2 regions of the Bacillus smithii genome follow, and region 2 is predicted to be linked to the other one. Evidence: predicted binding sites of a transcription regulator. Region 2 holds the regulator's gene; the other holds the start of a gene.

Region 1 (15,931 bases), 1.1 Mb from region 2:
GGAACAGGATTGACATGAACCTCTCCATTGATGCCGTCAACGATCACTAAATCGCCATTTTGAATTTCTTTTGTCGCTTCCTTTGTCCCCACAACAGCAGGAATTTCCATTGAACGCGACATGATAGCGGAGTGAGAAGTTCTTCCCCCTACGTCGGTCGTAAAACCTTTAACAAATTGTCGGTTCAATTGAGCAGTATCAGAAGGAGTTAAATCTTCTGCTACTATGATTACTTCTTCCGCAATCAAGCTAGGATTCGGAAGTTCCACTCCTAATAAATGAGCGAGAACACGCTTCGTTACATCTCTAATGTCAGCTGCCCGTTCTTTCATATATTCGTTATCCATGTTTTCAAACATGGAAACAAACATATCAGCTGTTTCTTTTAAAGCATATTCAGTATTGACTTTTTCATTTTTGATTTTATCTTTAATAGAACCTGTCATCTCAGGATCGCTTAATACAAGAAGATGAGCTTCAAAAATGGCTGCTTTTTCTTCGCCCAACTCTTTTTTGGCATGATCCCGAATCGTTTCAAGCTCGCTTTGAGATTGACGGATTGCTTCTTCAAAGCGGTTGATTTCTTGTTCAGAATTCTGAATGTCTTTTCTTTCTACTTTTAAGTCGGGTTCCACTAAACGGTATGCTTTCGCAATTGCAATCCCGTTTGATGCTGCGATTCCTTTTAAAATCGTCGACATTATTCTGCCAAACCTTCTTTTTTCATAGTTTCTTCAATCGTTTTCAACGCATCCGCTTCATCGCTTCCTTCAGCGGAAATCGTTATTTGGGCGCCTTTTCCGATTCCTAGCGCCATAACACCCATGATGGATTTCAAGTTCACTTTTTTGCCATTATATTCAAGCTGAACATCGCTAGAAAATTTGCTTGCAGTTTGTACTAATTTAGTTGCTGGACGAGCATGGATTCCTGTTTCATCAATAACGGTAAATTGTTTTTGCACCATTTATCATCGTCTCCTTTACTTTTTCGTCATCAATACATTAACGAATCTTTCTTCATTCGTCAATACTGGTCTATACCACATGAAAACTCAATGCAATTCCCCCATGAAAGAATATCATGGAAAACCGGATAGTGACAATAAAGAAAGTGTGTCATTTCTATTATATCTTAAAGAAAGAAATCTTATTTCTTTTGGATTTCTGTAAAGAATTCGGACTATTTCATTCTGTTATGCAAATCACATTGGATTTAAAGGGTTAACTTAGCGCTTTCTCTCTTTTTGCAAGTGCCGTCATCAAAGAAGACTTCTCTTCATTTTTCTTTCAAAGAATATAAAAAAAATAGACCCTATGAAAGAAGTCTAGGATTTTGAAATCGCAAATTGTTTATCGTATTCATTTAATAACAGATCAAGTTCTTTGCTTAATTTTATTGTCTCTTCACTGTTTAACCCTTTTTCAATCCCGACCGCAATCATCGCGATTCTTTTTTCTTCAATTAACTGGATGAGTATAGCCGGGGAACGGTTAGTATTCACATTTCGTCACCACATTTCGAATTTTATCCCCAGAAAAATCGAAGTCTTTCATCTACAATAGATTACTATATTATTGATAATTTTACAATCAATGACATTGTGAATTTATATATGTTTTTACAATATTTGATAATTATATGAAACTTTTATTAACGATGGCTTTCTAACAACTTGTTCGAATCAAATGATAGGAAAAGTTACCAACGTGGGACATTCTTCGGTGCTTCCATCCTTAAAGGCAGGGGCTTTTTGTGGAAAATCGCCGGTCAAATGACAGCCCAAAAAGGAGAACCGGATGATCGTATACTCCTTATTAAATATTTTTAAAGACATTTACTTTCGAGGTTCTTTATCATAATAAAACAGCACATCTCCCCCTCTTTGGGCCACTCCACGAAAATGTTTGAAATCCGGCCGCTTAACAAGATGGGAGCGAAACTGCATAAAATCCTCTTTTTTCACTAAAAACTCGTGAATTTCCTCGTTTTTCAATTTGTCCAAAATGGATTGTATTTCTTCTTCTTTCAAGAGATTCCCCCCTATTCGTGCTTATCTGCCAAATCCGAATATGGTCTTTAAGCTAGAAAGCGAGCGCAATAGGTTCGATCATCTTTTAAAGTTCAAAAAAACACCAAGACAGCAAAATCATCAATGCGCACAGTACAGCTATACGTTCGTAGTCATGATGATTTTAGAGTGAACTTTTCATTTTTGGAATTCATTATCCAAGCCAGCCGACGATGTTTCCATGTTTTGAGAAAAAGAAAGATCTCCTTCGAAAATAGCGATTTTCAAACAAAAATTATTATAAGACTATTGCTTTCAAAATGCTATAAAAAAGATTATTGAAAAATTATACATTTTTATGTAAAAAGACTTTACCTTTTGATTCTTATAGGGCAAACTATTATTAATTATTTTCCACATCTTGCAACCAGGAATGCGGGCTTGCTGTTGTTTAATCGCGTCTTATGCAAAATTTGTACTCCGTCCTATGAGTGACTTATTTCGGACTATAATTCAAAGGAGAGAGGGTTATGATCAAAGCAGAAGTAGGAAATATCATTGAGTTTAAAGGCGGATTGAGGGGGATCGTCGAGAAGGTGAACGAAAATTCGGTGATTGTGGATTTAACTTATATGGAAAACTTCAGAGAGTTGGATTTAGAAGAAAAAACAGTGGTCAACCATAAAAATTATACGATCGTACAAAAATAGGTCCATGCTCTCACATCGAAGGTTTGACATCTATAGAAACGTTTTTTCGGAGAAAGCCCAGTATATCTTTTTTCAGTTTCGGCTTTACAAAAAAAGGATTTTGAACCGAATTTGAAAAGAATTTGTAAATCATTTGAAGCAGATTTCCTTTAAAATAGAATCAGAAGCAGAAACAGGCAATGTATATTCATTGAGATTTCCTGTTCTCAATGCTTATTCCCTGATGCCAATCTCGATGCATTGCCGGTTATACAACAAAAGGATAGAGGAGGAAATGGCATGAAAAGTTGGACCAAAACTGTTCTTGCATTGGCATTATTGTCAACTCTCAGTTTAGCCGGATGCGGAACGAATGAAAAAACATCTGAAAACGAAAACCAGGCATCATCTAATACTGTCGAAACAAAAGAGCATAAGGACGCTGCAAAACAAGCCGTTCAATCAAGCGAATCCAATCAAGAAAGCGAAAATCAAAATACCGCCAGCTCAGAAAACAAGCAAAATGAACAGGAATCAGCGAAAGCAAACGATTCCTCAAACAATCAGACTGAAAAAAAGGCTTCAACCAATGACAGCGTTCAACCTAAGGATAGCTCACAATCCAAAGACAGTACACAATCCGGAACCGTCCGCCCATTCGAGAAAAAAATTCAATATTCCATAGGCGGACAAAACAAAACCGATACAGCTGTATTGGAAGAAAGCGACAACCAAGGGTTTTCCATGTATGTTCTTCCCCACTATGAACTAACAGCCGAAGAACCATACAAAGACGTTGTGTACTTTAAAGACAAAGACCAGCTGTTTATGCGAATTGAATTAATGCAAAAAACCCAAAATTGGGATACATTTAAACAATCGGCTTTCGATCAGTTGAAAGCTATTAATGATGAGGTAAAAACGATTTCGCCGCCAAATACAAGCACGTTTAAAAACGCTACCGCCTATCGGACTAGCACTCAAGATGCAGTGGTCACTGCTTATGTGATACCATCGAGCACCCAGCCGATAAAGATTACCATTTATGATGACAAAGACAGCTCGTATTCAGATGCCTTTTTAAAAATGGCGGATACCATTCAAGTGAAATAACTTTCTTTAGGGAAGCTGATCATCGCTTCCCTTCCCTCTGCCTCTCCCCTCTCTCATTTCATTTATCACCATTTAATCTTTTTCTTTCGACGTTTTATCCCATAGCAGAGAAATCCCGCTCCCATTATTTGATAGGCTTTACCCAAAGAAGAAAGAAGAACAAAAAACTAAAGTATCCGAATAATGGATAAAGAAAGGATAACAATCGCCCGTAATGAAGCTGGCTTAAGCAAAAAGCAATCAAAAAAACGCTGATATAAAGAAGAATAGGCTGAATTGGCCAGTAATGACTCAATTGTCTTTCCAATCCATATATGTTTCCGATAATCGAAGTAAAAATTTCTCCATAAATAATACATAAATAAATGCCTGAAATTCCATAGGCGACGTTATTCATAACGCTTGCCATCGGTATTTCCAAGCTAGTTACGTCAGGAAGCTGCAACAAAACAAAGTGGCTGGAAAGGAGAATGATCGTCAAAAATAATCCTCCAATGATTCCCCCCCATCGGATGGTTCTTTCGTCATTGATCTCTGCGGCAACAGGAACTAATACTGCTTGAGCAAGAGCCAAATTAAAAGCCGTATAAGCGAAAGGACTTACTATGGATTGAATACTAATATCGGAAGAAGCTGACGAAAAAAGAGAAGAAAAAAATTCCGGTGTTTGGGATGAAACCAAAAACACAATAAGGTTAAAAGTGATCATCAGCGGAACAACAAATGAATTGACAGCCAATAGTCCTTTCGTTCCATTGATGATCACAATAACCCCTCCAAAAATCGTCAACCAAATCCCCAATTGCTTCGATAATCCTAATTGTTCCTCAAAAAGCGCTCCAGCCCCAGCTAGCATAACGCCGGATACACAGATTAACATGAACAGCATGGCCATATTAAAAAAGAAAGCAAGTTTTTTGCCAAATAAATATTCATTTAATTCTTCATAAGATTGAGCTTTTAACTTGATTGATACTCTCATCGTCTTCGTTCCCATAACAATAAACAAATAGCCGCTTACCATGATTCCGAGGAACCCAATGAATCCAAACTGAGTAAAAAACTCCACGATTTCCTTTCCCGTTGCAAATCCCGCTCCAATCACTGTTCCTACGTAAACAAACGCAATTTGAAGAGCGCCATAAAAAGCCTTCACGAATACTCCCCCAATTCTTTCCCCTCTGTCCATATGTATGTGAAACCATCCCCTTTCATAAGCGGAAAGCAAAAAATTTTATTTTAAGAAAATCACTTCGTGAGGGTGAGAAAAAAATTTTTTAAAAAAGAACAAAAAAATTTCATCAAAACACTTGAAAGTCAAAAATGGTCAGACTATAATAAAAGCGAAAGGTCAAAGTTAGTCAAACTTTCTCGATGATCTTTGACGAAAATCAGTTGACACTAACAGATGATCCTTTTAAATTCATCTGCTGTTTACGAGCACCTTAAAAGTCAAAGTTAGTCAAAGTCAAAACCTTTTAAGGAGGTTGAATAAATGCTCTGTGAAAAATGCCATCAAAAACCTGCCAATATAAGCCTTCATTTGCAAATCAATGGACAATCGAAAGATTACCATTTTTGCGAAGAATGTTATGAGAAAGAAAAACAATCGATCGCTCAATTACAAGGAGGGATGCCTATGTTCATGAATTTTGGTGGATTTCCGTTCGACGATTTCTTTAAAGGCTTCGGGGAACAACCTCCATTTGAAAACGGAACGCTAAACGCTTTTCCATACCAAGCACAGCCAAAACAAGCCGGAAACGGCAACAGTTTTCTTGACCAGTTTGGCCGCAACTTAACAAATGCAGCAAGAGCCGGCATCATCGATCCTGTTATTGGCCGCGACGAAGAAATCAACCGTGTGATTGAAATTTTAAATAGAAGAAATAAAAACAATCCGGTTCTGATCGGTGAACCAGGTGTCGGAAAAACGGCAATCGCCGAAGGGTTGGCTCTGAAAATCGCCGAAGGCTCCGTTCCTTCCAAATTGAAAAATAAAGAAGTATATTTGCTGGATGTCGCTTCACTCGTCGCGAATACAGGAATTCGCGGACAATTTGAGCAAAGAATGAAACAATTAATTGCAGAACTGCAAAAAAGAAAAAATATTATACTCTTTATCGACGAAATTCATCTTTTAGTGGGAGCCGGATCCGCTGAAGGGTCTATGGATGCCGGAAATATTTTGAAACCGGCGCTCGCACGTGGAGAATTGCAAGTGATCGGTGCCACCACATTGAAAGAATATCGACAAATTGAAAAGGATGCTGCTTTGGAACGCCGCTTCCAACCTGTTCAAGTGGATGAACCAGCACCGGAAAAAGCTTTGGAAATACTGAAAGGTTTGAAGAAACGTTATGAGGATTACCATGGCGTCCAATACACGGATGATGCGTTAGCAGCCTGCGTCCATTTATCACATCGTTATATCCAAGACCGATTCTTGCCAGACAAAGCCATTGATTTAATGGACGAAGCTGGTTCCAAATTGAACTTAACCATTACGACAAACGATAAAGACACCATTCAAGCGCGGTTGAACCAAATAGCGAAAGAAAAAGAAAAAGCTTTACAAGAAGAACACTATGAACTGGCTGCTAAATTAAGAGACGAAGAAGCCAGCCTTGAAAAACAACTGAACAGCGAGGCGGATTCAAACATTCGTCCGGTCGTCACTGTCGCTCATATACAAGAGATTATTGAAAAGAAAACGGGAATTCCGGTCGGCAAATTACAGCAAGATGAACAAGAAAAAATGAAACATTTAGAAGAAAACTTAGCGAAAAAAGTCATCGGCCAAGATGAAGCAGTCAAAAAAGTGGCGAAAGCCATCAAAAGAAGCCGCGCCGGCCTTAAAGCGAAAAATCGACCTATTGGCTCTTTCTTGTTCGTCGGTCCTACCGGAGTTGGGAAAACGGAATTAAGCAAAACGCTTGCCGAAGAATTGTTCGGTTCAAAAGATGCCATGATTCGTCTCGATATGAGTGAATATATGGAAAAACACAGCGTGTCAAAATTGATCGGTTCTCCTCCTGGCTATGTAGGTCATGAAGAAGCTGGTCAATTAACAGAAAAAGTTCGTCGCAATCCATACAGCATCATTTTGTTGGACGAAATTGAAAAAGCCCATCCAGACGTTCAACATATGTTCTTGCAAATTTTAGAAGATGGTCGCTTGACAGATAGTCAAGGACGAACTGTAAGCTTTAAAGACACCGTTATTATCGCAACAAGCAACGCAGGACAATCGGTTAAAACGATTACGGTTGGATTTGAAAAGGGAAATGACAAAAGCGAAAGTTCCGTGCTGGATTCGTTGAAAAATTACTTTAAACCAGAATTCCTCAATCGTTTTGACAGCATTATTGAGTTTAAACCTTTAGAAAAAGAAGAATTGAAGAAGATTGTCGATTTGATGTTGGCGGAATTAAACGAATCATTAAAAGAACAAGAAATGACGATCGAAGTAACGCCTGAAGCAAAAATGAAACTAGCTGAACTCGGCTATCATCCAGAGTTTGGCGCCCGTCCGTTGCGCCGAGTCATTCAAGAACATTTAGAAGATCCGATTGCCGATTATATGTTGGACCATCCGGATGTAAAACATTTAAAAGCCGTGCTGGAAAATGATCACATCGTCATTGCTGCAAACTGATATTGGTCTTGAATGAAAAGAGGCAGACACTAAAAGAGGATACGGTCTATTAAATAGATTTAACTCCACAAAGCCGTATTCTCGTGTCAGCCTCTTTTTTTACTTTACAGCAAGTCAGAAGGATCATAGAATCGCATAAAAGCCTTTCTGATTCGAATGAAAGAGCAAACAGACGGAATGAAGAATTTTCCTATAGAAAATATGGGTTCTATGTGGATAAATCCTTCACGGCAAGTCCAATTTTTTTTAATAAACGGATAGCCGTTTCTTTCTCCTCGTCGTCCAGAACGCTCATCAGTGAATGAATGTTTTCAGCATGCTTTGGAAATATCTCTTCAATAACGGCCCTTCCTTTTTCCGTAATGGCAGCATATGTCACCCTGCGATCGGTAGGGCATGCGACCCGCTCTACCAACCCCTTTTTTTCTAATTTGTCTACTACATAAGTAATACTGCCGCTCGCCAGCAAAATTTTGCTTCCAATTTGCTGCAACGGTTGCGGGCCTTTATGATGCAACAATTCCAATACGCCAAATTCCGTAGGATTTAACCCATTTTGATAAATCCATTCATTCGTTTCTTCATTGACGACTTTATATGCTCTTGACAGTACAACAAATAGTTTCAAGGACATTTGTATGTTTTTTTCTTCCATTTTCTCAATCAGTTCCTTCTATTCATAAATTCTGCATTCTTTGCGGCTCAATCACTGTCCAATAATCATGATGGCCAGCAGCTTCGTCTATTTGTACTTGTTGAATTTCGGCAAGCAATCGAGCATGTCCCCATTGCTGATATCATCTGTTTTTCTTTTATACAAAACAGATTTTCACCAATGCCACCGCACCATCACCTATTAACGTTTGAAACATTTGTCCAGACAAGACTTTTTCCTCATTGTAACATAATCTTTCCATTCTTTGGCCATGTGGTTTCGCAATATTGATCAAAATTCCTTCCTGCATATCAACATTATATTACTTAGACTTTGGGTGAATAAACAAAGTGGTCATGCCAATTTTTTATTTTTCAATCGGAAAATCACTGTAGACCGCTGAAAGCGCCATTTTTGACGTCTTCTCCTACAAATAAATCGTCCATGAATGCTCGCAAACCATTTCAGGTTCTCTTCTGCTTTTTAAAATATAAGCCGCTTTCCATTTCTTCTTTCGTCTGTCAAAAGGTCATGCAGAAATCCTGTAAAAACACAACCACTCCTTCTGTTTTATACATATCCCATCAGATTGATTTCACCTTGTCAAGTTTAAACGTTTGCTCCTATTAAAAGATGCTTATATTCAAATTACTTTTTTTCGATCATTTTAAAGGGAAAACAACATCAAACGATTGATTTTCTCTCATTTTGACTTTTTTTCCAAAGGTTTTTTTCTAGCACTTCTCATTTCAAAGTTTCTGATATAATAAAGTAGATTTCAACATCGCAGAAGAGATCATTGAATCACGAATCTGCGGGAACCATAATAGTAAGGGCGAATTTTGATGCGAATAAATAAGAAAAAACAAAAATGGATTTATTTTTGGGTTGTGGTGGTCCCAAGTATTCTAACCATCATGCTGTTCTACCGTATTTTATTAGACAATGAAAGAGACAATTATCGTCAACATATTGAATGGATCGCCTCCATTCATCAAAACCAAATCGATCAATTTATTGGGGAAACGATCACGGGATTAAACATTTTAGCTTATAGTCTGGATCCGATGCTGAATGATTTGGATTCAGTCAAAATGATCTTAAAAAAGACTCAAAATCAGGATCCGCGTTATGGAGGAATGTATATTCTAGATTTAAAAGGCAACGTGGTCACCGGAACAAACGACTTGTTAAAACACTATAACTTTAGATATATGGACTACTTTCGAGAAGTTCTTTTAACCAAACATACGGTCGTATCCGATCATCAGGAAAAGATTGATAATCAGCATGTTATTGCCGCCGCTTCTCCCATTTTGTCGAATAATAAAGTCATAGCGGTGCTGGTAGCCCATATACAAGTCGATTATATAAGAAATATCATGAAACAATTGACTCCCGATCAGGCTATATCATTTGAGAATTCAAAAGGAAAGACCATTTTTACTGTCAACAAACCACCGAAAAATAACGATACAGAAAATAAGATTCGTTATCCGCTTGAGCAATTGCCTTGGAATATTGTTCTTACGGCAGACAACCGTTATTATCGGGATGTGATTCGTTCAACCATCTTATTTGCTATCATTCCGTTTATTTTTTTTCATATTCTTTTCCTTGTCTTTAAATATTTTATGCTCAAAAGACAAACGAAACTGGAACGGGTTCAAATCGAGGCTCAAAAACTGGAATTGATAGGAACGCTTGCGGCCGGCATTGCTCATGAAATTCGAAATCCTTTAACGGGAATTAAAGGGCTTGTTCAGCTTTTAAGCGAGAAATATCAAGATCAAACGGATCGTTTTTATTTTTCGGTTATTAATAAAGAAATTGCCCGCATCAATCAAATTGTCAGCGAGTTTCTTATTTTAGGAAAGCCGACGGTTCAAAAAATGTCGTACACCGATATTCGTGACATTATTGTTGATTTGAATCCATTGATTTATTCAGAAGCAAACTTGTACAACGTTCAATATGAGTATTCACTTCCAGATGAGCCTGCGATTCTATACTGCACGGTGGATCAGATGAAGCAAGTGCTCTTAAATTTAACCAAAAATGCTCTTGAGGCGATGAAAGATGGGGGAATTCTCCAATTAACCGTCACGAAAGCAAGCCGTTCTTGTTTGATTACGATCGCCGATAACGGAGAGGGGATCTCTCAAGAAAACTTGGAAAAGATTTTTACCCCGTTTTTTACATCGAAAGAAAATGGAACAGGGCTCGGCCTGGTCGTATGTAAACGTATCATTGAATCTTTTGGCGGAGAAATTGCGATTGAAAGCAAGCTCAAAATAGGCACCCAAGTTCGGATTACTTTGCCGCTAAAAGAAGATACAAGGGATGATATAACGAAATAACAAAAAAGCCAGGAAGGGAATCTTCTCCTGCCTGGCTTAGCTATCCACAGTGTCAGACCATACTGGCCATACAAGAAGAAAATGTCGCTTCTCGAATACGGACTGCCACTTTTTTTCCGGACCGGTATCTTTTGATCGTATTGGTTTGCGTTTTGTCGTAGAAGTATTGATAACGATTCAAAAGCTGATCCAATTCTTGGCTGCATTGAATGGTTTCTTTAGCATCAAGTCCCATTAAACTGCCAAGCCGAATCATCTCTTCTCGTTTTTCCTGAATTTTTTCCATCAAATACGCCTGATCATACCAAAAACAATCACTCACTTTACTTCCCCCAGATTATTCTTTTTTTCCAACACAGCCGTATCATAAACGCTTCGAGATCCGCTAAATTCTCTCATCTCTCGCATTTCATAAGTATTTTACCGTAGGATTATCTCAAGATTTTTCGAAAATGTAAATAGGTTCGGAAAAATAAGACATAAAATGGCATTACTGATCATATTTTGACATATTTTGATTGATCCGTCTGAATCTTTCATCCCATTTTGAAGAAAAACTCTCTCATACGTTTGAAATCCCAAACATATACATCTCCATAAAACTGTCACACCATCATAAACAGACTCGTTTTCTCGAGTTCTAAAAGAATGGCTTTTTTATCAATTTGTTTTCCGGCATAACCAATCAACTGATTGTTTTTCCCGATCACTCGATGACAAGGGATAATGATCGGCATCGGATTGGCTTTATTCGCTTGTCCTACCGCTCTGACGGCATTCTTATTGCCAATCGCTGCCGCAATCTCTTGATAGCTTCTTGTTTCTCCATAAGGAATATGAAGAAGTTCGTTCCATACTTTAAGCTGAAATTCCGTTCCTTTCAGAAAAATTGGAAGCTGAAAAACCTTTCTTTTTCCGTCAAAATACTCCAAAAGCTGTCCTCTGGCCTCCAATAATAAGGCGTCTTTTTCCGCTTTCTTTATCTCTTCATTTTCCGCTTTTTCACCAAATTCCAGTCCGATGATTCGTTCTCTGCTCGATACGATCGTCAAATTTCCGATCGGACTGTTCATCGTTAAAAATAATTTCATCTTTCTCTCTTACTCCTTTTTAACAGGCAAATAAATATAAAATGTTGTTCCCTTGCCAACACTACTTTTTACTTCCACTTTTCCATTATGTTCTTTAATGATTTTGAAGCTGACCATTAAACCAAGCCCCGTCCCCCGTTCTTTTGTCGTGTAAAACGGCTCGCCTAGCTTCTTGATCTTTTCTTCCGGAATGCCCGTCCCTTCATCCGATATCATAATACAAATATACTCTTTTTCCACTTTGCTTTGAATCAAGACATTCCCGCCTTTTGGCATCACTTCAATGGCATTTTTAATAATATTGATAAATACTTGTTTTAATTGATTGGATTCCGCATAAACAACCGGCAAGTTTTGATCCATTTCCATAATAAGCTGAACATTGGTCATTAAGGCCTGTGGCGTAAGGAGGTCAACTGTATGTCTGATGACTTTTCCAATATCGACTTTTTGGAATTGAACCGCTTGAGGCTTGGCCAATATTAAAAACTCGGTAATGATCGATTCAATTCTTTCCAATTCTGTTTTAATGACTTCAAAATACATTGCATATTGACCATTTAAATTATGCTCCAACAGTTGGATAAACCCTTTCATCGCCGTCAAGGGATTCCGGATTTCATGGGCGATGCCTGCCGCCAGCTCGCCGACCACATTCAACGTATCCGATTTTCTCATCTGCTCCTGTATTTTGATTTGTTCCGTCACGTCCCGAATCACCGTTAAATTCAGATGAGTATTTAAATATAGTTTGGAAGCCAGCTCAAAATATTTCGTCTCCTCACCGCATTTTTTCGTTAAAAGCAATTTCGCCTGTCCATGTTTTTTTACCTGACAAAAGTAATTTCTCTCTTCTTCTCTACTGGCATAAGATTTCATAACGTCCCTTACGTCCTGATTCAGGAACGTTTCTTTTTCAGCTTTTAACAAGCGGCAAGCCACATGATTAATATCTTTAATCACATAATGTTCGTCCCATAAAATCATGCCGTCCATCGATTCTTCAAAAACTTTGCGAAAACGCTCTTCACTCTCTCTCAATTCTTTTTCCATCCGATAACGGTCACTGACATTTCGGAAAATACTAAGATGATATTGTCCATCGGATGGCATTTTCACTGTAAATTCCAGATGCTTCTTTTGTCCATTAGGCATTTGAAAAAGCATTTCTTCCCTGGCTTGTCCATCTCGGTTCAGCTGCTTAATCACTTTCTCGTAGTCATCTATGTTATCAATAAAATCAATAAGGTTTCTGTTGAGCAGTTCTTCTAAAGTGCATTCAAACACCTTCAGCGCTGAGCGGTTCGCTTTAATGATCGAACCATCCCGGTTCCAAAACACGATCGCATCTACAGCTTCATTAAACAATTCCTCAAACATTTTTTCGCTTTTTTTTAATCTGATTTCCATCTGCTCATGTTCGTTCATGCCTTGCATGATCGCCAAATTGATCCCTAAGTCTTTGACGGGAATCACAATATAATCAAAAATCGTCATACCGTTGGCATGGATCATCGGGATTTCTCCGACTGTTTTTCTCCCCAGCTGAATCATCTCTTGAATCTCTTCAAATTGGTTTTGATATTCTTTTGGAACAAAAGAAGCAACCGTTCTCGTTTTTGCTTCCGACATGGTAACAGACATTTCTCGGCAGAACGCAGGATTCACATCCAATATGTTGCCTTGGCAGTCAAACAGAAGAATAGCATTCGATGCGTGTCTGTAAATATTTCTCAACATCATGGAAGTCGTAACAGCAAAGCGATCTTTTTCTTTTAAGTAGGTGATGTCACGCAAATAGTATATAACCATCTGGAGATTTTCATCGCGTTGAATCGTGATTTGCACAAATTTCATCGTGCCATCTTTTAAATGAAGGACCGTTTCGTCTTCCAGTTTACCGTGTTCATGCAGCTCCTCTTTAAAATAAACCAAAATTTCCTCTGGAACAGCCGGAAAAAAATCCTTCCATTCATGCTCCATCAATTCACGTTTCGTCAAATGCACCAAATCAGCAGCCGCTTGATTGGCATATATGATTTTTGAGTCCATAGTAGTGACAATGATAGCTTCCCTTGAGCCTTCCAGTATCTTTTGATAGAATTGTAAAGTGTTCTCATCGGACAGCCGTTCTGCGACCTTTTGCCGTTTCTCCTTCTTTTCCATTCCTTCGCCTCCTAAGTTTTGAAAACACTAAACGTTCATTCCTTAATCAATCGGGTTTATATGAGTGGTTGTTAGGGTATAACTATAAATGTTTTTGGCCTTTGCGCCATGATGGATACTTCATAATGAAGGTGATCATTCGAATGTCAAAAAGAGATTTCTACTTTGACAACGCAAAATTTATACTCATCTTTTTCGTTGTTTTCGGTCATATCATACAGTCTTATATTCATGACAATTCCGTGATTACAGCCTTGTACATGACCATTTATACGTTCCATATGCCGGCGTTTACACTCGTTTCCGGCTATTTCGCTAAAGGGTTTTACAAAAAAGGATATGTAAAAAAATTGGCGAAAAAATTATTGATTCCTTATTTGATCTTCCAAATGATATATACCATTTTTTACTATTTCCTTTACCAAGAACATACTTTTCAAATCGAGCCGTTCGTTCCACAATGGTCCTTGTGGTTTTTGCTCAGTTTATTTTTCTGGAATGTGCTGCTGATTTTGTTCGTGAAAATCTTTCAATTAAAAGAAAGTCTTTCTCTTTTTATTTCTTTGATTTTGGGCCTTGTGGTTGGATGTTTTGAAGATCATTTGGATGTTCTCAGTTTTTCACGGACGTTTGTGTTCTTTCCGTTTTTCTTGCTCGGATTTTATTTAAAGAAAGAACATTTTTCGTCTATCATCACGACAAAAGCAAGGATCCTTTTTCTAATGGTTTTGTTGACCGTCCTGGTGTCGGTTTATTTTCATCCGAACTTAAATGAAAATTGGCTTTTAGGGTCCAAGTCTTATGCGCAGCTCCATTCTGATAACTTTACCGGGATGGTTTTACGAATTGGCATATACGCCATTAATATTTTAATGGTTTGCTGCTTTTTCGCTTTTGTTCCCCAACGAAAATTTTTCTTTACTCATTGGGGGAAAAATACGTTATATGTGTATCTTCTGCACGGCTTTTTTGTCAAAACTTTTCGTGAAAGCGACATGAAAAATTCGGTGGAGTCTGTCATTCTTTTGCTGATCGTATCGTTTTTGCTGACTGTCTTTTTGTCCAGCTCTTACATGACAGCCGTCGCACAACCAATTATTGAGATGAAGTGGGGAAAATTAAAAAAGATGATCCTCCATTTGAAAAAATCATCGAAATACATGGAAAGCTAGCATCGTTTTCGTACATAAAATAGTATTCGGAAAAAGATGAACATTTCCTGCTAAACAGTAAAAAAGACCATTGTTTTTTGTTTTACTAGCTGGACGATACCGAAAAACCGTCTCCCTTCCAAGCGACGAAAAATTTTCCAGATGTTGGAAGGGAGATTTATTATGGAAACTTTTCTACGTGTTGTCCTTTTTTCCCGTACTTTTATAAAATAGATTTAGTGATTTTCGCACGTTTGAACAAATGAAAAAATATTGAAATCGAATAGAAAAAGGAGTAACATCGATGCGCATAGTTGTCAGTACATTGAATGCTAAATTTATACATATGAACTTGGCGATACGCTATTTAAAAGCGTATGTTCAATCAAAATACAATGTGGAAATTGCGGAGTATACCATTAAAGATCCCGTCATGAATATTGCGACCGATTTGTTCAACCGAAAACCCGATGTATTAGGATTTAGCTGCTATATTTGGAATATCGAAGAAACGATTAAAGTAATCAAATTAGTCAAAAAAATTATGCCAAATGTAATCATTGTCCTTGGCGGTCCTGAAGTTTCTTACGATGTCCCTTATTGGCTCAAAAGAATTCCGGAAGCAGATTTTATTGTGATGGGCGAAGGGGAAAAAACGTTTGAACAGCTGCTTGATGAAATCAACGGGAATCAAGATTTCAGCACAGTTCCCGGAATCGGATTTATCAAGGAAGGTAAAGTCCAGATCAATCCCCCTGCAAACAAGCTTGATTTAAGGGAAATGCCGTCGCCGTTTCGATTCGAAGAGGATATACCGGATCTTCCCAACCGGATCGTATATATTGAAACGAGCCGTGGATGTCCTTTTCAATGCCAGTTTTGCCTTTCCTCGATTGAAGTGGGAGTTCGTTACTTTAACCGTGAAAAAATAAAAGATGATATCCGTTACCTGATGAAGAATGGAGCGAAGACCATCAAATTTGTAGACCGAACATTTAATATTAGCCGAAGCTACGCCATGGATATGTTTCAATTTT
Region 2 (15,931 bases):
CAATTGACCATTCAAATTTGTTATGAGCCATTAGCTCAGTCGGTAGAGCATCTGACTTTTAATCAGAGGGTCGGAGGTTCGAATCCTCCATGGCTCACTTTATGCGGGTGTGGCGGAATTGGCAGACGCACCAGAATCAGGGTCTGGCGCCGCAAGGCGTGGGGGTTCGAGTCCCTTCACCCGCACATGTAAATGCGGAAGTAGTTCAGTGGTAGAACACCACCTTGCCAAGGTGGGGGTCGCGGGTTCGAGTCCCGTCTTCCGCTCCATTATCATGCCGGGGTGGCGGAATTGGCAGACGCACAGGACTTAAAATCCTGCGGTGGGTGACCACCGTGCCGGTTCGAGTCCGGCCCTCGGCATTCATTTGCGCCCATAGCTCAATTGGATAGAGCGTCTGACTACGGATCAGAAGGTTAGGGGTTCGACTCCTCTTGGGCGCGCCATACGGGAAGTAGCTCAGCTTGGTAGAGCACATGGTTTGGGACCATGGGGTCGCAGGTTCGAATCCTGTCTTCCCGATTGAAATAAAAGTAATGGGGCCTTAGCTCAGCTGGGAGAGCGCCTGCTTTGCACGCAGGAGGTCAGCGGTTCGATCCCGCTAGGCTCCACCAAATAATTTTAAAAAGTTATTTACATTTTTATGTTTTTAAGCTATACTTAAAAAGTTGATCGAAAATGGATCCTTGAAAACTGAACAAAACGAAGCGTAAACCAATGTTTCGATAGAAACAAGCCAAGTCAAATTTCTTTTTGGAGAGTTTGATCCTGGCTCAGGACGAACGCTGGCGGCGTGCCTAATACATGCAAGTCGAGCGGACTTTCAAGAAGCTTGCTTTTTGAAAGTTAGCGGCGGACGGGTGAGTAACACGTGGGCAACCTGCCTGCAAGACGGGGATAACTCCGGGAAACCGGGGCTAATACCGGATAATATCTTCCTTCGCATGAAGGAAGGTTGAAAGGCGGCGCAAGCTGCCGCTTGCAGATGGGCCCGCGGCGCATTAGCTAGTTGGTGAGGTAACGGCTCACCAAGGCGACGATGCGTAGCCGACCTGAGAGGGTGATCGGCCACACTGGGACTGAGACACGGCCCAGACTCCTACGGGAGGCAGCAGTAGGGAATCTTCCGCAATGGACGAAAGTCTGACGGAGCAACGCCGCGTGAGCGAAGAAGGTCTTCGGATCGTAAAGCTCTGTTGTCAGGGAAGAACAAGTACCGTTCGAACAGGGCGGTACCTTGACGGTACCTGACCAGAAAGCCACGGCTAACTACGTGCCAGCAGCCGCGGTAATACGTAGGTGGCAAGCGTTGTCCGGAATTATTGGGCGTAAAGCGCGCGCAGGCGGTCTCTTAAGTCTGATGTGAAAGCCCACGGCTCAACCGTGGAGGGTCATTGGAAACTGGGAGACTTGAGTGCAGAAGAGGAGAGCGGAATTCCACGTGTAGCGGTGAAATGCGTAGAGATGTGGAGGAACACCAGTGGCGAAGGCGGCTCTCTGGTCTGTAACTGACGCTGAGGCGCGAAAGCGTGGGGAGCGAACAGGATTAGATACCCTGGTAGTCCACGCCGTAAACGATGAGTGCTAAGTGTTAGAGGGCTTCCACCCTTTAGTGCTGCAGCTAACGCATTAAGCACTCCGCCTGGGGAGTACGGCCGCAAGGCTGAAACTCAAAGGAATTGACGGGGGCCCGCACAAGCGGTGGAGCATGTGGTTTAATTCGAAGCAACGCGAAGAACCTTACCAGGTCTTGACATCCTTCGCTACCTCTAGAGATAGAGGGTTCCCCTTCGGGGGACGGAGTGACAGGTGGTGCATGGTTGTCGTCAGCTCGTGTCGTGAGATGTTGGGTTAAGTCCCGCAACGAGCGCAACCCTTGACCTTAGTTGCCAGCATTCAGTTGGGCACTCTAAGGTGACTGCCGGTGACAAACCGGAGGAAGGTGGGGATGACGTCAAATCATCATGCCCCTTATGACCTGGGCTACACACGTGCTACAATGGATGGTACAAAGGGTCGCGAAACCGCGAGGTGGAGCTAATCCCAAAAAACCATTCTCAGTTCGGATTGCAGGCTGCAACTCGCCTGCATGAAGCCGGAATCGCTAGTAATCGCGGATCAGCATGCCGCGGTGAATACGTTCCCGGGCCTTGTACACACCGCCCGTCACACCACGAGAGTTTGCAACACCCGAAGTCGGTGAGGTAACCCTTACGGGAGCCAGCCGCCGAAGGTGGGGCAGATGATTGGGGTGAAGTCGTAACAAGGTAGCCGTATCGGAAGGTGCGGCTGGATCACCTCCTTTCTAAGGAAGAAGAAAAGCAGAGGCGACTGTTCAGGTGCGACAAGCACAAGACAGCTTGCGAGGAGGTAGTATTTCAACCACCGCAGCAAGATGGATTGTGACCTCGAGCACCTAGGAGCCGGAGCTGGACAGATATCAATTGTACGCTTTCGTTTTGTTCAGTTTTGAAGGATTTCATCCTTCCAAGTTGTTCCTTGAAAACTAGATAGAAAAAAGAAGCAGCATAAACCGAGTATCGCCATCTAGGATAAAACCAACATGGTTAAGTTAGAAAGGGCGCACGGTGGATGCCTTGGCACTAGGAGCCGATGAAGGACGGGACTAACTCCGAAAAGCTCCGGGGAGCTGTACGTAAGCGTTGATCCGGAGATTTCCGAATGGGGAAACCCGCTGCCCGTAATGGGGCAGCATCCTTGCCTGAATCCATAGGGTAAGGAAGGCAACCCGGGGAACTGAAACATCTAAGTACCCGGAGGAAGAGAAAGCAACAGCGATTCCCTGAGTAGCGGCGAGCGAAACGGGAACAGCCCAAACCAGAAGGCTTGCCTTCTGGGGTTGTAGGACACCAATGGTGGAGTCACAAAGGAACGAGGTAGACGAAGAGGTCTGGAAAGGCCCGTCAGAGAAGGTAACAACCCTGTAGTCGAAACTTCGTTCCCTCCCTGGTGGATCCTGAGTACGGCGGGACACGAGGAATCCCGTCGGAAGCTGGGAGGACCATCTCCCAAGGCTAAATACTCCCTAGTGACCGATAGTGAACCAGTACCGTGAGGGAAAGGTGAAAAGCACCCCGGGAGGGGAGTGAAAGAGAACCTGAAACCGTGTGCCTACAAGTAGTCAGAGCCCGTTTACGGGTGATGGCGTGCCTTTTGTAGAATGAACCGGCGAGTTGCGATCTCATGCGAGGTTAAGTCGGAAAGACGGAGCCGCAGCGAAAGCGAGTCTGAACAGGGCGCATGAGTATGGGGTCGCAGACCCGAAACCAGGTGATCTACCCATGTCCAGGGTGAAGGTGAGGTAACACTTACTGGAGGCCCGAACCCACGCACGTTGAAAAGTGCGGGGATGAGGTGTGGGTAGGGGTGAAATTCCAATCGAACTTGGAGATAGCTGGTTCTCTCCGAAATAGCTTTAGGGCTAGCCTCAAGGAAAGAGTCTTGGAGGTAGAGCACTGTTTGGACTAGGGGCCCTCATCGGGTTACCGAATTCAGACAAACTCCGAATGCCAGCGACTTATCCTTGGGAGTCAGACTGCGAGTGATAAGATCCGTGGTCAAAAGGGAAACAGCCCAGACCGCCAGCTAAGGTCCCAAAGTATACGTTAAGTGGAAAAGGATGTGGAATTGCTTAGACAACCAGGATGTTGGCTTAGAAGCAGCCACCATTTAAAGAGTGCGTAATAGCTCACTGGTCGAGTGATTCTGCGCCGAAAATGTACCGGGGCTAAACGTATCACCGAAGCTGCGGGTGGACACCTTCGGGTGTCCGCGGTAGGAGAGCGTTCTAAGGGCAGAGAAGCCAGACCGGAAGGACTGGTGGAGCGCTTAGAAGTGAGAATGCCGGTATGAGTAGCGAAAGAAGGGTGAGAATCCCTTCCACCGAATGCCTAAGGTTTCCTGAGGAAGGCTCGTCCTCTCAGGGTTAGTCGGGACCTAAGCCGAGGCCGACAGGCGTAGGCGATGGACAACAGGTTGATATTCCTGTACCACCTCTTTTCCGTTTGAGCGATGGGGGGACGCAGGAGGATAGGGTAAGCGCACTGCTGGATGTGCGTCCAAGCAGTAAGAGGGGCAGCGAGGCAAATCCCGTTGCCACTAACCTCAAGCTGTGACGGCGAGGGAAATATAGTACCGAAGTTCCTGATTCCACACTGCCAAGAAAAGCCTCTAGCGAGGAAAAAGGTGCCCGTACCGCAAACCGACACAGGTAGGCGAGGAGAGAATCCTAAGGTGTGCGAGAGAACTCTCGTTAAGGAACTCGGCAAAATGACCCCGTAACTTCGGGAGAAGGGGTGCTTTTTGGGGTGCATAGCCCCGAGAAGCCGCAGTGAATAGGCCCAGGCGACTGTTTAGCAAAAACACAGGTCTCTGCGAAGCCGTAAGGCGAAGTATAGGGGCTGACGCCTGCCCGGTGCTGGAAGGTTAAGGGGAGCGCTTAAAGCTTTGCTTGAAGGTGCGAACCGAAGCCCCAGTAAACGGCGGCCGTAACTATAACGGTCCTAAGGTAGCGAAATTCCTTGTCAGGTAAGTTCTGACCCGCACGAAAGGCGTAACGATCTGGGCACTGTCTCAACGAGAGACTCGGTGAAATTATAGTACCTGTGAAGATGCAGGTTACCCGCGACAGGACGGAAAGACCCCGTGGAGCTTTACTGCAGCCTGATATTGAATTTTGGTACAGCTTGTACAGGATAGGTAGGAGCCTTGGAAACCGGAGCGCCAGCTTCGGTGGAGGCGCCGGTGGGATACTACCCTGGCTGTACTGAAATTCTAACCCGCACCCCTGATCGGGGTGGGAGACAGTGTCAGGTGGGCAGTTTGACTGGGGCGGTCGCCTCCTAAAAGGTAACGGAGGCGCCCAAAGGTTCCCTCAGAATGGTTGGAAATCATTCGCAGAGTGCAAAGGCAGAAGGGAGCTTGACTGCGAGACCTACAAGTCGAGCAGGGACGAAAGTCGGGCTTAGTGATCCGGTGGTTCCGTATGGAAGGGCCATCGCTCAACGGATAAAAGCTACCCCGGGGATAACAGGCTTATCTCCCCCAAGAGTCCACATCGACGGGGAGGTTTGGCACCTCGATGTCGGCTCATCGCATCCTGGGGCTGTAGTCGGTCCCAAGGGTTGGGCTGTTCGCCCATTAAAGCGGTACGCGAGCTGGGTTCAGAACGTCGTGAGACAGTTCGGTCCCTATCCGTCGCGGGCGCAGGAAATTTGAGAGGAGCTGTCCTTAGTACGAGAGGACCGGGATGGACGCACCGCTGGTGTACCAGTTGTCTCGCCAGAGGCATCGCTGGGTAGCTATGTGCGGAAGGGATAAGTGCTGAAAGCATCTAAGCATGAAGCCCCCCTCAAGATGAGATTTCCCATTTCTTCGGAAAGTAAGATCCCTGAAAGATGATCAGGTAGATAGGTCCGAGGTGGAAGCGTGGTGACACGTGGAGCTGACGGATACTAATCGATCGAGGACTTAACCAAAAGAAAGCGCGAAATCGGTGAAACTGCTTCTTCTATCTAGTTTTGAAGGAACAATCGTTCCGACAACTTCATACCGTCTGGTGGCGATGGCGAAGAGGTCACACCCGTTCCCATCCCGAACACGGAAGTTAAGCTCTTCAGCGCCGATGGTAGTGAGGGGATTCCCCTTGCGAGAGTAGGACGCTGCCAGGCAGAAAATCCCATTACAATCGTAATGGGTTTTTTTGTGCACCAAGAATGGGAGCAATTTATTTGCGTTAAATTTCATTGAAACGCCGTCTATCGGACAGGAGGGGCTAATCCCCTTTTTTCCTACTCGATTATCGAGCAAAATCTAGTATTTTTTAATTTGTTCTTTTCTTTTTGCGCCAAAAAAGAATAAAATGGCCGAGAATTGTTAACATTATTGATCGTAAGAATAAAATAATTGAAAAGAGAAATGTCGTGAAGGGATTCTTGGCTTTTGCGGCAAGTCGATTTGCAGCATTCATTTTTTTGTTATGAAAAAGCGGATCATACATACTTAAAAATTGCCAAACAAGAGTTATTTCCGTTATAATTAATGTCAAATATAGTCAAAGTCAGAAGAGGAGGAGGCTTGGTGAGAAACATATCGGACATTATTGAAAATTACTTAAAAAAAGTTTTAGAAATGAGCGAAAGTGAAATTGTAGAAATAAAAAGAAGTGAAATTGCCGATAAATTTCAATGTGTCCCTTCTCAAATTAATTATGTGATAAACACAAGATTTACGATTGAAAGAGGCTATTTAGTGGAAAGCAAAAGAGGCGGCGGTGGATATATACGCATCATGAAAGTTCAGACTCATGATCAATCCCACTTAATAGACCAGTTGATTTCCTTAGTCGGGAATCGAATTTCTCAAGCGAACGCCGAACAGATTGTATATAGATTAGTGGAAGAAGAGGTTATTTCCAAAAGGGAAGCCAAAATTATGATCAGTGTTATGGATCGCTCTGTTTTATATATTGATTTGCCGGAGCGGGACGAGTTAAGAGCGAGAATGCTTAAGGCGATGCTTTTAACTTTAAAATTCAAGTAATGGAGAGGTGAATATTGTGATATGCCAGGAATGTCATCTGCGCCCAGCCACTCTTCATTTCACAAAGATCATTAACGGAGAAAAAACAGAATTTCATTTGTGTGAGCATTGTGCAAAAGAAAAAGGGGAATTTTCTTTTTTTGGAGGAAGCCAAGGGTTTTCCATTAACAACCTTCTAGCGGGATTGTTTAACGTTGAGCCTGTTTTTCAAAAGGTAGATCAGAATCCTTTTGTTCAGCCGGATGAATTGCAATGCGACTATTGTCATATGACGTTTCAACAATTTGTGAATACAGGGAAATTTGGCTGTTCGCATTGTTACAAAACGTTTGCGGACCATATAGATTCTATATTAAAACGACTACATGGAGGAAATAATGCTCATCATGGCAAAATCCCTAAACGAAAAGGAGGAGCCCTGCACTTAAAAAAGAAAATTGCCCATTTGAAGCAGCAACTTCAGTCGTTAGTAGCTAAAGAGGAGTTTGAAAAAGCGGCGCAAGTCCGTGATGAAATTCGCTCTCTTGAAAGTCAAATCAATCAAGAGGGAGGAGAAAATCATGTCTCTTGAGAAATTTATTAATCATGCTGTAAGTTCTTGGATGAAAAACGAAGGCCCTCACTCTGACATCGTATTGAGTTCCCGAATCAGGCTGGCTCGGAATTTAGAAAATCATCAATTTCCTACCGTTTTTTCTGGCGATGAGGCGATGAAAGTCGTGCATGAAGTGGGAGAAGCTTTAAAAAGGTTTCCCGGGATGAATGAAAATCCTCTGGAATTGCTGTTAATGAATGAACTGCAGCCGCTTCAAAAAAGAGTGCTTGTAGAAAAGCATCTCATTAGTCCTCTTCTCGCAGAAGGTACCAATTACGGAGCTGTTTTTTTGTCAGAAAATGAAGATATCAGCATTATGGTGAACGAAGAAGATCATATTCGTATACAATGCCTGGCTTCTGGATTACAATTAAAGGAAACTTTAGTTAAAGCCAACCAAATTGATGATTTGATCGAAGAAAAAGTTCCATATGCTTTTGACGAAAAAATCGGCTATCTCACGAGTTGTCCCACAAATGTTGGCACCGGCCTTCGCGCATCCGTCATGGTTCATCTTCCGGCACTTGTCATGACTCAACAAATGAATCAGATCATTCCGGCAATTAATCAATTAGGGCTGGTCGTCCGAGGAATTTATGGTGAAGGAAGCCAATCAGTGGGGAATTTATTCCAAATCTCTAATCAGCTGACATTAGGGAAATCAGAAGAGGAAATCGTTAACGATTTAATAAGCGTTGTTTCCCAAATTATTGATCAAGAAAGATCCGCTAGAGAAGCATTGGTCAAAACAAATCATATACAATTGGAAGACAGGATTTTCCGTTCCTATGGAGTGTTGGCCAATTCGCGTATTATTGAATCAAAAGAAGCAGCTCAATGTCTTTCCGATGTTAGATTAGGTATAGATTTAGGTTATATTAATACTATTTCTAAGAATGTTTTAAATGAATTATTGATTTTAACTCAGCCGGGATTTTTGCAACAGTATGCAGGAGCTTCGCTTCGCCCCGAGGAACGAGATGTACGCAGAGCGACATTGATTCGGGAAAAATTAAGACAGGAACATGGATATTAAAGGAGGAGAAAAGAGATGATGTTTGGGAGATTTACCGAAAGGGCTCAGAAAGTTCTGGCATTAGCTCAAGAAGAGGCAATCCGTCTTGGACACAATAATATCGGAACCGAGCATATTTTATTAGGGTTGGTAAGGGAAGGCGAAGGAATTGCGGCGAAGGCTCTTTACGGTTTAGGTTTGAGCCCTGAAAAAATTCAGAATGAAGTGGAGAATTTAATTGGGAAAGGCCAAGGAGTCGCCCAAACCATTCATTATACGCCAAGGGCTAAAAAAGTAATTGAGCTTTCAATGGATGAAGCCAGAAAACTGGGACATTCTTATGTTGGTACCGAGCATATTTTACTCGGGTTGATCCGAGAAGGCGAAGGTGTTGCAGCCCGCGTATTGAACAATTTAGGAATTAGTTTAAATAAAGCTCGTCAACAAGTGCTGCAGCTTTTAGGAAGCAATGAAACGAATGGGCATGCATCAGGATCGTCCGCCCATGCCAATACGCCGACATTGGATAGCTTGGCTAGAGATTTGACAGCTATTGCTCGCGACGGAAAACTTGATCCTGTGATCGGACGTAGTAAAGAAATTCAACGTGTGATTGAAGTGTTAAGCCGCAGAACGAAAAACAATCCAGTATTGATTGGTGAACCGGGTGTTGGGAAAACAGCCATTGCGGAAGGATTAGCCCAACAAATTGTCAATAATGAAGTGCCGGAAACTCTTCGTGATAAACGAGTTATGACATTGGATATGGGGACCGTTGTAGCTGGAACGAAATATCGAGGAGAATTTGAAGACCGTTTGAAAAAAGTCATGGATGAAATCCGGCAAGCTGGAAATATTATTTTGTTTATCGACGAGCTTCATACTTTGATCGGTGCGGGAGGAGCAGAAGGCGCCATTGACGCATCCAATATATTGAAGCCGGCATTGGCAAGAGGCGAGTTGCAATGCATTGGAGCAACAACATTAGATGAATATCGCAAATATATCGAAAAAGATGCTGCTTTGGAAAGACGCTTTCAGCCTATTCAAGTAGATGAACCGACCATTGAAGAATCGATTCAAATTTTAAAAGGGCTAAGAGATCGCTACGAAGCACATCACCGTGTATCCATTACAGATGAGGCGATTGAAGCGGCGGTTAAATTATCGGATCGTTATATTTCGGATCGTTTCTTGCCGGATAAAGCGATTGACCTTATTGATGAAGCAGGCTCGAAAGTAAGATTACGCTCCTTTACCACTCCTCCGAATTTAAAAGAACTGGAGCAAAAACTTGAAGAAATTAGAAAAGAAAAAGATGCAGCTGTACAAAGCCAAGAATTTGAAAAAGCAGCTTCTTTAAGAGACGCTGAGCAAAAATTGCGCGAGCAGTTGGAAGAAACGAAAAAATCTTGGAAAGAAAAACAAGGAAAAGAAAACAGCGAAGTGACGGTTGAAGATATTGCGACAGTTGTTTCCAGCTGGACAGGAATTCCTGTTTCCAAATTGGCACAAACTGAAACAGAAAGATTGTTAAATCTTGAAGAAATTCTACATTCGCGGGTCATTGGCCAGGAAGAAGCTGTAAAAGCGGTGGCTAAAGCTGTTCGTCGTGCACGGGCAGGATTAAAAGATCCAAAACGTCCAATCGGCTCCTTTATTTTCCTCGGACCGACCGGAGTTGGGAAAACAGAGCTGGCTAGAGCATTGGCGGAAGCTATGTTTGGCGATGAAGATGCTATGATCCGAATCGATATGTCAGAATACATGGAGAAACATTCGACTTCCCGTTTAGTTGGCTCTCCTCCTGGTTATGTCGGATTTGAGGAAGGCGGACAATTGACAGAAAAGGTTAGACGCAAGCCGTATTCTGTTATATTGCTAGACGAAATTGAAAAAGCGCATCCGGATGTTTTCAACATTCTTCTTCAAGTATTAGAAGATGGCCGTTTAACTGATTCAAAAGGTAGAACGGTTGACTTCCGGAATACAGTTCTGATAATGACGTCCAATGTGGGCGCTGAAGCGTTGAAGAAAAACAAGTATGTTGGATTTAATATTCAGGACGGCGAGCAGGAATTTAAAGATATGAAAGGGAAAGTGCTGGAAGAACTCAAAAGAGCATTTCGTCCTGAATTTTTAAATCGAATTGACGAAATTATTGTGTTCCATTCGTTGGAAAAAGATCAATTGAAACAGATTGTTTCGTTAATGTCTGATCAATTAACCAAACGTTTGAAAGAGCAGCATATTGAGCTTGAACTGACCGATAAAGCAAAAGAGAAAATTGCCGAAGAAGGATACGATCCTGAATATGGAGCTCGTCCGTTGCGTCGGGCGATCCAGAAACATATTGAAGATCGGCTGTCGGAAGAACTTTTAAAAGGCAATATCCATCCAGGACAAAATGTCGTGATTGACGTGGAAAATAACGAATTCGTAGTAAAAACAAAACAACCGTCAATTGGAGTAATGGAATGACATCTAAAAAGTACCCTATCCCGATTCTGGAAGAATTCGGATCTAAAGCCGTTATAACCTCCCTTTGATGCCCGGAGATATCGAAAGTTATTTGGCTTCGTTAAAGTTATCAGTTAGCAGGTCAGGGAGTTATCAGGCTTTTGAATAAAGGACCTTTTCCCAAGGAAATTTGAGGATGATGTCTGTCCAGGGGGAAATCAACAAGAGGTACGCGTATGATAAGCATCCGTGTACCTCTTTTTTATCTTGGATTGTTATAATAATCTCACACATCTGTAAGGCAAATTCCAGAGAATATGAATTGTTTCACATGAATGTTCAAATGTGTTCATAATATAAAGGAAGAGGATCCATATGGTAAAGAAAAAAACAAAATTTATTTGTCAATCATGCGGATATGAATCGCCGAAATGGATGGGGAGATGTCCCGGATGCGGGGAATGGAACCAAATGGTGGAAGAAGTGGATATGACGGGGCGACAAAAGAAAACATTTATTCATTCCGAATCTTCGCGGATTTCGAAGCCATCACCGCTCATTACAGTACAATCAACGGAAGAGCCTAGAACGACAACCAATATGAAAGAATTCAACCGTGTTTTAGGCGGAGGAATCGTCGCCGGCTCTCTTGTTTTAATCGGAGGAGATCCGGGTATCGGAAAGTCGACATTGTTGCTGCAAATTTCCAGCCAGCTAGCGAGCGGGGGCCATAAAGTTTTATATATATCCGGAGAAGAATCGGCGAAACAAATCAAACTGCGTGCGGATCGCTTGAATGTGGATTCTAGCAATCTCTATATCTATTCAGAAACCAATTTGGAATTAATAAACCTTGCGATCGATCAATTAAATCCGGAATTTGTCATCATTGATTCGATTCAAACTGTCTACCACCCTGAAGTTACTTCCGCCCCGGGCAGCGTTTCCCAAGTGCGGGAAAGTACGGCCGAATTCATGAGAATGGCGAAGGTCCAAGGAATGGCTATCTTTATTGTAGGGCACGTAACGAAAGAAGGCTCGATTGCCGGTCCTAGAATTTTGGAGCATATGGTTGATACAGTTCTTTATTTCGAAGGGGAGCGGCATCATTCTTACCGCATTTTAAGAGCGGTTAAAAATCGCTTTGGTTCTACAAATGAGATGGGAATTTTTGAAATGAAAGAAACCGGACTCATAGAGGTGGAAAATCCGTCGGAAATCTTTTTGGAGGAGCGTGCGCAAAGTGCATCGGGGTCAACGGTAGTTGCTTCTATGGAAGGGACACGCCCCGTGTTGGTTGAGATACAGGCATTGATAGCACCGACCAGTTTTAATTATCCGCGTCGAATGGCCACAGGGATCGATCATAATAGAGTGTCTCTTTTAATGGCGGTATTGGAAAAAAGGGTCGGCCTTCTTCTTCAAAATCAAGATGCTTATTTAAAAGTGGCTGGGGGAGTCAAGCTTGATGAACCTGCCATTGATTTAGCGGTTGCTGTCAGCATTGTGTCCAGTTTCCGCGACAAGCCGACACGATCAACAGATTGTATAATTGGAGAAGTAGGATTAACCGGTGAAGTCAGAAGGGTAACGAGAATTGAACAGCGAGTGCGAGAAGCAGAAAAGCTGGGATTTTCCCGTGTCATTATTCCGGCCCATAATCTTGGTGGTTGGAATACTCCAGGGAAAATAGAGGTGATTGGAGTTTCAACAGTAGAAGAAGCATTGGAGTATGCGTTGGGAGGATAGAGAATGGAGGATAAAAAGGAGAAAACCATCTCAGATATTCTAAAATTAGTGGCTCCTGGAACACCTATTCGTGAAGGGATAGACAATGTTTTAAGAGCCAAAACGGGCGGCCTAATTGTCATGGGCTACAATGAGAAAGTGAAAGAATTGGTGGATGGCGGCTTTTATATAGATTGTGATTTCACACCGAGCAATTTATATGAATTGGCCAAAATGGATGGAGCGATTATTTTGAATGAAACGGGTACGAAAGTCATTTTAGCGAATGCCCATCTTGCTCCTGATTCGTCCATTCCTTCATCGGAAACGGGGATGCGCCATCGGACGGCTGAGAGAGTCGCCAGGCAAACGAATTCATTAGTCATTGCGATTTCACAAAGAAGAAATGTCATTACTTTATATCAGGGAAAGTTCCGTTACGCGCTAAAAGACATTGGAGTCATTTTGACTAAAGCGAATCAAGCCATACAAACTTTGGAAAAATATAAAATGGTCCTCGATCAAGCCATTGCCAATTTGACCATGCTGGAATTTGAGGAATTGGTTACATATAGCGATGTTTTGCAAGTTCTCCATAAAATTGAAATGGTTCTGCGGATTAAAAAAGAATTGTTGGCTTATTTAAACGAGCTTGGTGTGGAGGGGCGTCTGATACAACTGCAGATGAATGAATTGCTGTCTGACATGGAAGACGAAGCCATGCTGATTATTCGCGACTATTCAAAAGACCGTCAAGTTAAACCGTTTGAAGTGCTCTCCAAATTTCAAGAGTTGGTGACGAATGAACTGCTGGATGATTCGGTTTTATTAAAGCTTCTTGGTTTTTCGGGCCACGTTCCGATCGAAGAAGGAATATGTCCCAGAGGCTATCGCGCTTTAAGAAAAATTCCGCGCCTTCCTATCGTCATCATCGAAAATTTAATTTCAAAGTTTAAATGGCTGCCGGAAATTGTGAAAGCGGATGTCGATAAACTGGATGACGTAGAAGGGATTGGAGAAGTGCGGGCGCGAAAAATAAAAGAAGGATTAAAGTTAATAAAGGATCAAATGTTAGCTGATCGTCAATTATAGAGAGAGGCATTCATTTAAATTGACAGTTGCATTGTAGGATGTTACTCTCAAGTTACTAAGATTTTCCTTAATTTAGCCGGCGAATTTTTCAAATGTAAAGAAAATTTTTCATCTATGTTATAATAAAAAATTATTCTCTTTGCAAAGGTTATAATAAAAGAAAAGTGTTTATAATGGTAAAGAGGAGGTGAATGTTGTACATGCTAAGACGTATTGTGCAAGCCATTTTTATCATTTTGGGTGGAACATTAGGTCTGTTTGTTTTGCCGGAATTATTTCATTTATTGAAATTGCCTGAGGCAAGATTATTGTACAATCCATACACAACTACTGTTTTAGGAGCCATTATATTTTATTTATTGACTTTCTGGGCTGTGGATTATGTTGTGAATTTTGTAAAATGGATCGAAGACCGGTTGGTTAAAATGCCGGTTGTGGATATGATATCAGGATGTGTTGGGCTGATTGTGGGGTTGATTGTCGCTTATTTATTAGGGATCCCGCTCAACAAAATTGAAATTCCCATCATTAATACAGTTGCCCCGATTTTTTTGACTTTGCTTTTAGGGTATTTAGGTTTTCAAGTGGGTTTTAAGAAAAGAGATGAAATCAAAGCATTATTTACGTCGAATAGAGTAAGCAGAAGAAAGGAAAGCGAGCCTGAATCGCCTGAACGGAAAACATTTAAAATTTTGGATACGAGTGTCATCATTGATGGCAGAATTGCGGATATTTGCCAGACTGGATTTTTGGAAGGTGTGATCGTGATCCCTCAATTTGTTCTCGAAGAGCTTCAGCATATCGCGGACTCGTCCGATGCGTTAAAAAGAAATCGGGGGCGGAGAGGCCTTGATATTTTAAATCGAATTCAAAAAGAACTTCCCATTGAAGTTCAAATTTACGAAGGAGATTTTGAAGACATCCAAGAGGTGGACAGCAAGCTTGTAAAACTAGCAAAAGTAATGAACGGAGTCGTTGTGACAAATGATTATAATTTGAACAAAGTTTGCGAATTCCAAAAAGTTCCGGTTTTAAATATCAATGATTTAGCGAATGCTGTGAAACCGATTGTCCTTCCGGGAGAGGAAATAAATGTTCAAGTCATTAAAGATGGAAAAGAACATAATCAAGGTGTCGCCTATTTAGATGATGGAACAATGATTGTTGTGGAAGAAGGAAAAGATTTTATCGGAAAACAAATTGACGTTCTCGTCACAAGCGTATTACAAACTTCTGCAGGACGAATGATATTTGCTAAGCCAAAATTGTTAGAAAAAGCATTATAAGCGATAATGGAGTTGGATGAGTATGAATTATCAGGTAGTAATCCCGGCAGCTGGGCAAGGGAAGCGGATGAAAGCTAAAAAGAACAAATTATTGATGGAATTGCGCGGCTTGCCAGTGATTATTCATACTTTAAAGGTTTTTGAAAGTGATCCTTGGTGTGAAGGGATTATCTTAGTAGCCAAACAACAAGAAAAAGATATCTTTTTAACTTTGGTGAAACAATACAGAATTACGAAAGTTCAGTCTATCACTACGGGCGGGCGAGAGCGTCAGCACAGTGTTCAAAAAGGATTGAAAATGTTAAAAAATTGCAACGTGGTACTTGTCCATGATGGAGCCCGTCCTTTTATCACGATAAAGGTGATTCATAAACTCGTTGATCAGTTAACGGAATTTCCTGCCGCAATTGCAGCTGTTCCCGTGAAAGATACGATCAAAAAAGGGACGGGTGGTTTGGTAACGGAAACGATTGATCGCTCAAGCTTGTGGTCAGTACAAACGCCACAAGCTTTTCGTGTGCCCGTATTGTTAAAAGCGCACAATGCTGCGGAGCGTGACTCTTTTTTAGGGACGGACGATTCCTCTTTAGTTGAAAGGCTTGGGATTCCTGTTCAAATTGTAGAGGGGGATTATGATAATATTAAATTGACGACGCCAGAAGATTTACTGTTTGCTGAGGCTATTTTAAACAAACGTATGAATGAACAATGAAAAAGGAGTTTTACAGAAATGTTTCGAGTGGGACAAGGATTTGATGTTCATCAATTGGTGGAAAACAGGCCTTTGATTATAGGCGGAGTTGCGATTCCCTATGAGAAAGGATTGCTGGGCCATTCAGATGCGGATGTATTGCTGCATGCCATCGCTGATGCTTGTTTGGGCGCTATTGGGGAAGGAGATATCGGATCCCATTTTCCTGATACCGACCCTGCTTTTAAAGATGCCAATTCTTCCTTTTTGCTTTCTCATGTGTGGAAATTAGTGAAGGAAAAAGGCTTTCGATTGGGCAATGTCGATGGCACCATCATCGCCCAAAAGCCTAAAATGGCGCCTTATATTGAACAAATGCGGCAAAAAATCGCGGAACTTTTAGAAGCAGACATTCGCCAGGTCAATGTCAAAGCCACGACGACCGAAAAGCTGGGCTTCCCCGGAAGAGAAGAAGGGATCGCTTCTTTGGCCGTAGTCCTTAT

What was found. Region 2 encodes CtsR, which represses protease genes until heat stress. Its sites were predicted from a motif close to ATGGTCAATAAAGGTCAAACA; they were not measured.
Region 1: the regulator CtsR is predicted to act here: its motif matches at 5,127-5,147, upstream of BSM4216_RS05580 (ATP-dependent Clp protease ATP-binding subunit).

Annotation. Positions count from the first base shown of each region.
Region 1 covers NZ_CP012024.1:1,165,426-1,181,356, reverse strand. The annotation lists gene ptsP (phosphoenolpyruvate--protein phosphotransferase) at 1-701, opposite strand, end outside; gene BSM4216_RS05605 (phosphocarrier protein HPr) at 701-967, opposite strand; gene BSM4216_RS16200 (aspartyl-phosphate phosphatase Spo0E family protein) at 1,328-1,504, opposite strand; gene BSM4216_RS05600 (hypothetical protein) at 1,838-2,032, opposite strand; gene BSM4216_RS05595 (YkvS family protein) at 2,542-2,721, shown strand; gene BSM4216_RS05590 (hypothetical protein) at 3,001-3,813, shown strand; gene BSM4216_RS05585 (YkvI family membrane protein) at 3,938-4,969, opposite strand; gene BSM4216_RS05580 (ATP-dependent Clp protease ATP-binding subunit) at 5,309-7,471, shown strand; gene BSM4216_RS05575 (MarR family winged helix-turn-helix transcriptional regulator) at 7,680-8,126, opposite strand; gene BSM4216_RS05570 (ATP-binding protein) at 8,972-10,486, shown strand; gene BSM4216_RS05565 (aspartyl-phosphate phosphatase Spo0E family protein) at 10,539-10,808, opposite strand; gene BSM4216_RS05560 (methylated-DNA--[protein]-cysteine S-methyltransferase) at 11,092-11,577, opposite strand; gene BSM4216_RS05555 (PAS domain-containing sensor histidine kinase) at 11,587-13,743, opposite strand; gene BSM4216_RS05550 (acyltransferase family protein) at 13,887-14,915, shown strand; gene BSM4216_RS05545 (B12-binding domain-containing radical SAM protein) at 15,199-15,931, shown strand, end outside.
Region 2 covers NZ_CP012024.1:97,736-113,666, forward strand. The annotation lists tRNA gene BSM4216_RS00440 (tRNA-Lys) at 25-97, shown strand; tRNA gene BSM4216_RS00445 (tRNA-Leu) at 104-185, shown strand; tRNA gene BSM4216_RS00450 (tRNA-Gly) at 195-269, shown strand; tRNA gene BSM4216_RS00455 (tRNA-Leu) at 277-362, shown strand; tRNA gene BSM4216_RS00460 (tRNA-Arg) at 370-446, shown strand; tRNA gene BSM4216_RS00465 (tRNA-Pro) at 449-522, shown strand; tRNA gene BSM4216_RS00470 (tRNA-Ala) at 539-614, shown strand; rRNA gene BSM4216_RS00475 (16S ribosomal RNA) at 751-2,305, shown strand; rRNA gene BSM4216_RS00480 (23S ribosomal RNA) at 2,566-5,498, shown strand; rRNA gene rrf (5S ribosomal RNA) at 5,575-5,690, shown strand; gene BSM4216_RS00490 (CtsR family transcriptional regulator) at 6,097-6,561, shown strand; gene mcsA (protein-arginine kinase activator protein McsA) at 6,578-7,132, shown strand; gene mcsB (protein-arginine kinase McsB) at 7,122-8,192, shown strand; gene clpC (ATP-dependent protease ATP-binding subunit ClpC) at 8,208-10,652, shown strand; gene radA (DNA repair protein RadA) at 11,007-12,380, shown strand; gene disA (DNA integrity scanning diadenylate cyclase DisA) at 12,384-13,451, shown strand; gene BSM4216_RS00520 (PIN/TRAM domain-containing protein) at 13,652-14,737, shown strand; gene ispD (2-C-methyl-D-erythritol 4-phosphate cytidylyltransferase) at 14,760-15,449, shown strand; gene ispF (2-C-methyl-D-erythritol 2,4-cyclodiphosphate synthase) at 15,468-15,931, shown strand, end outside.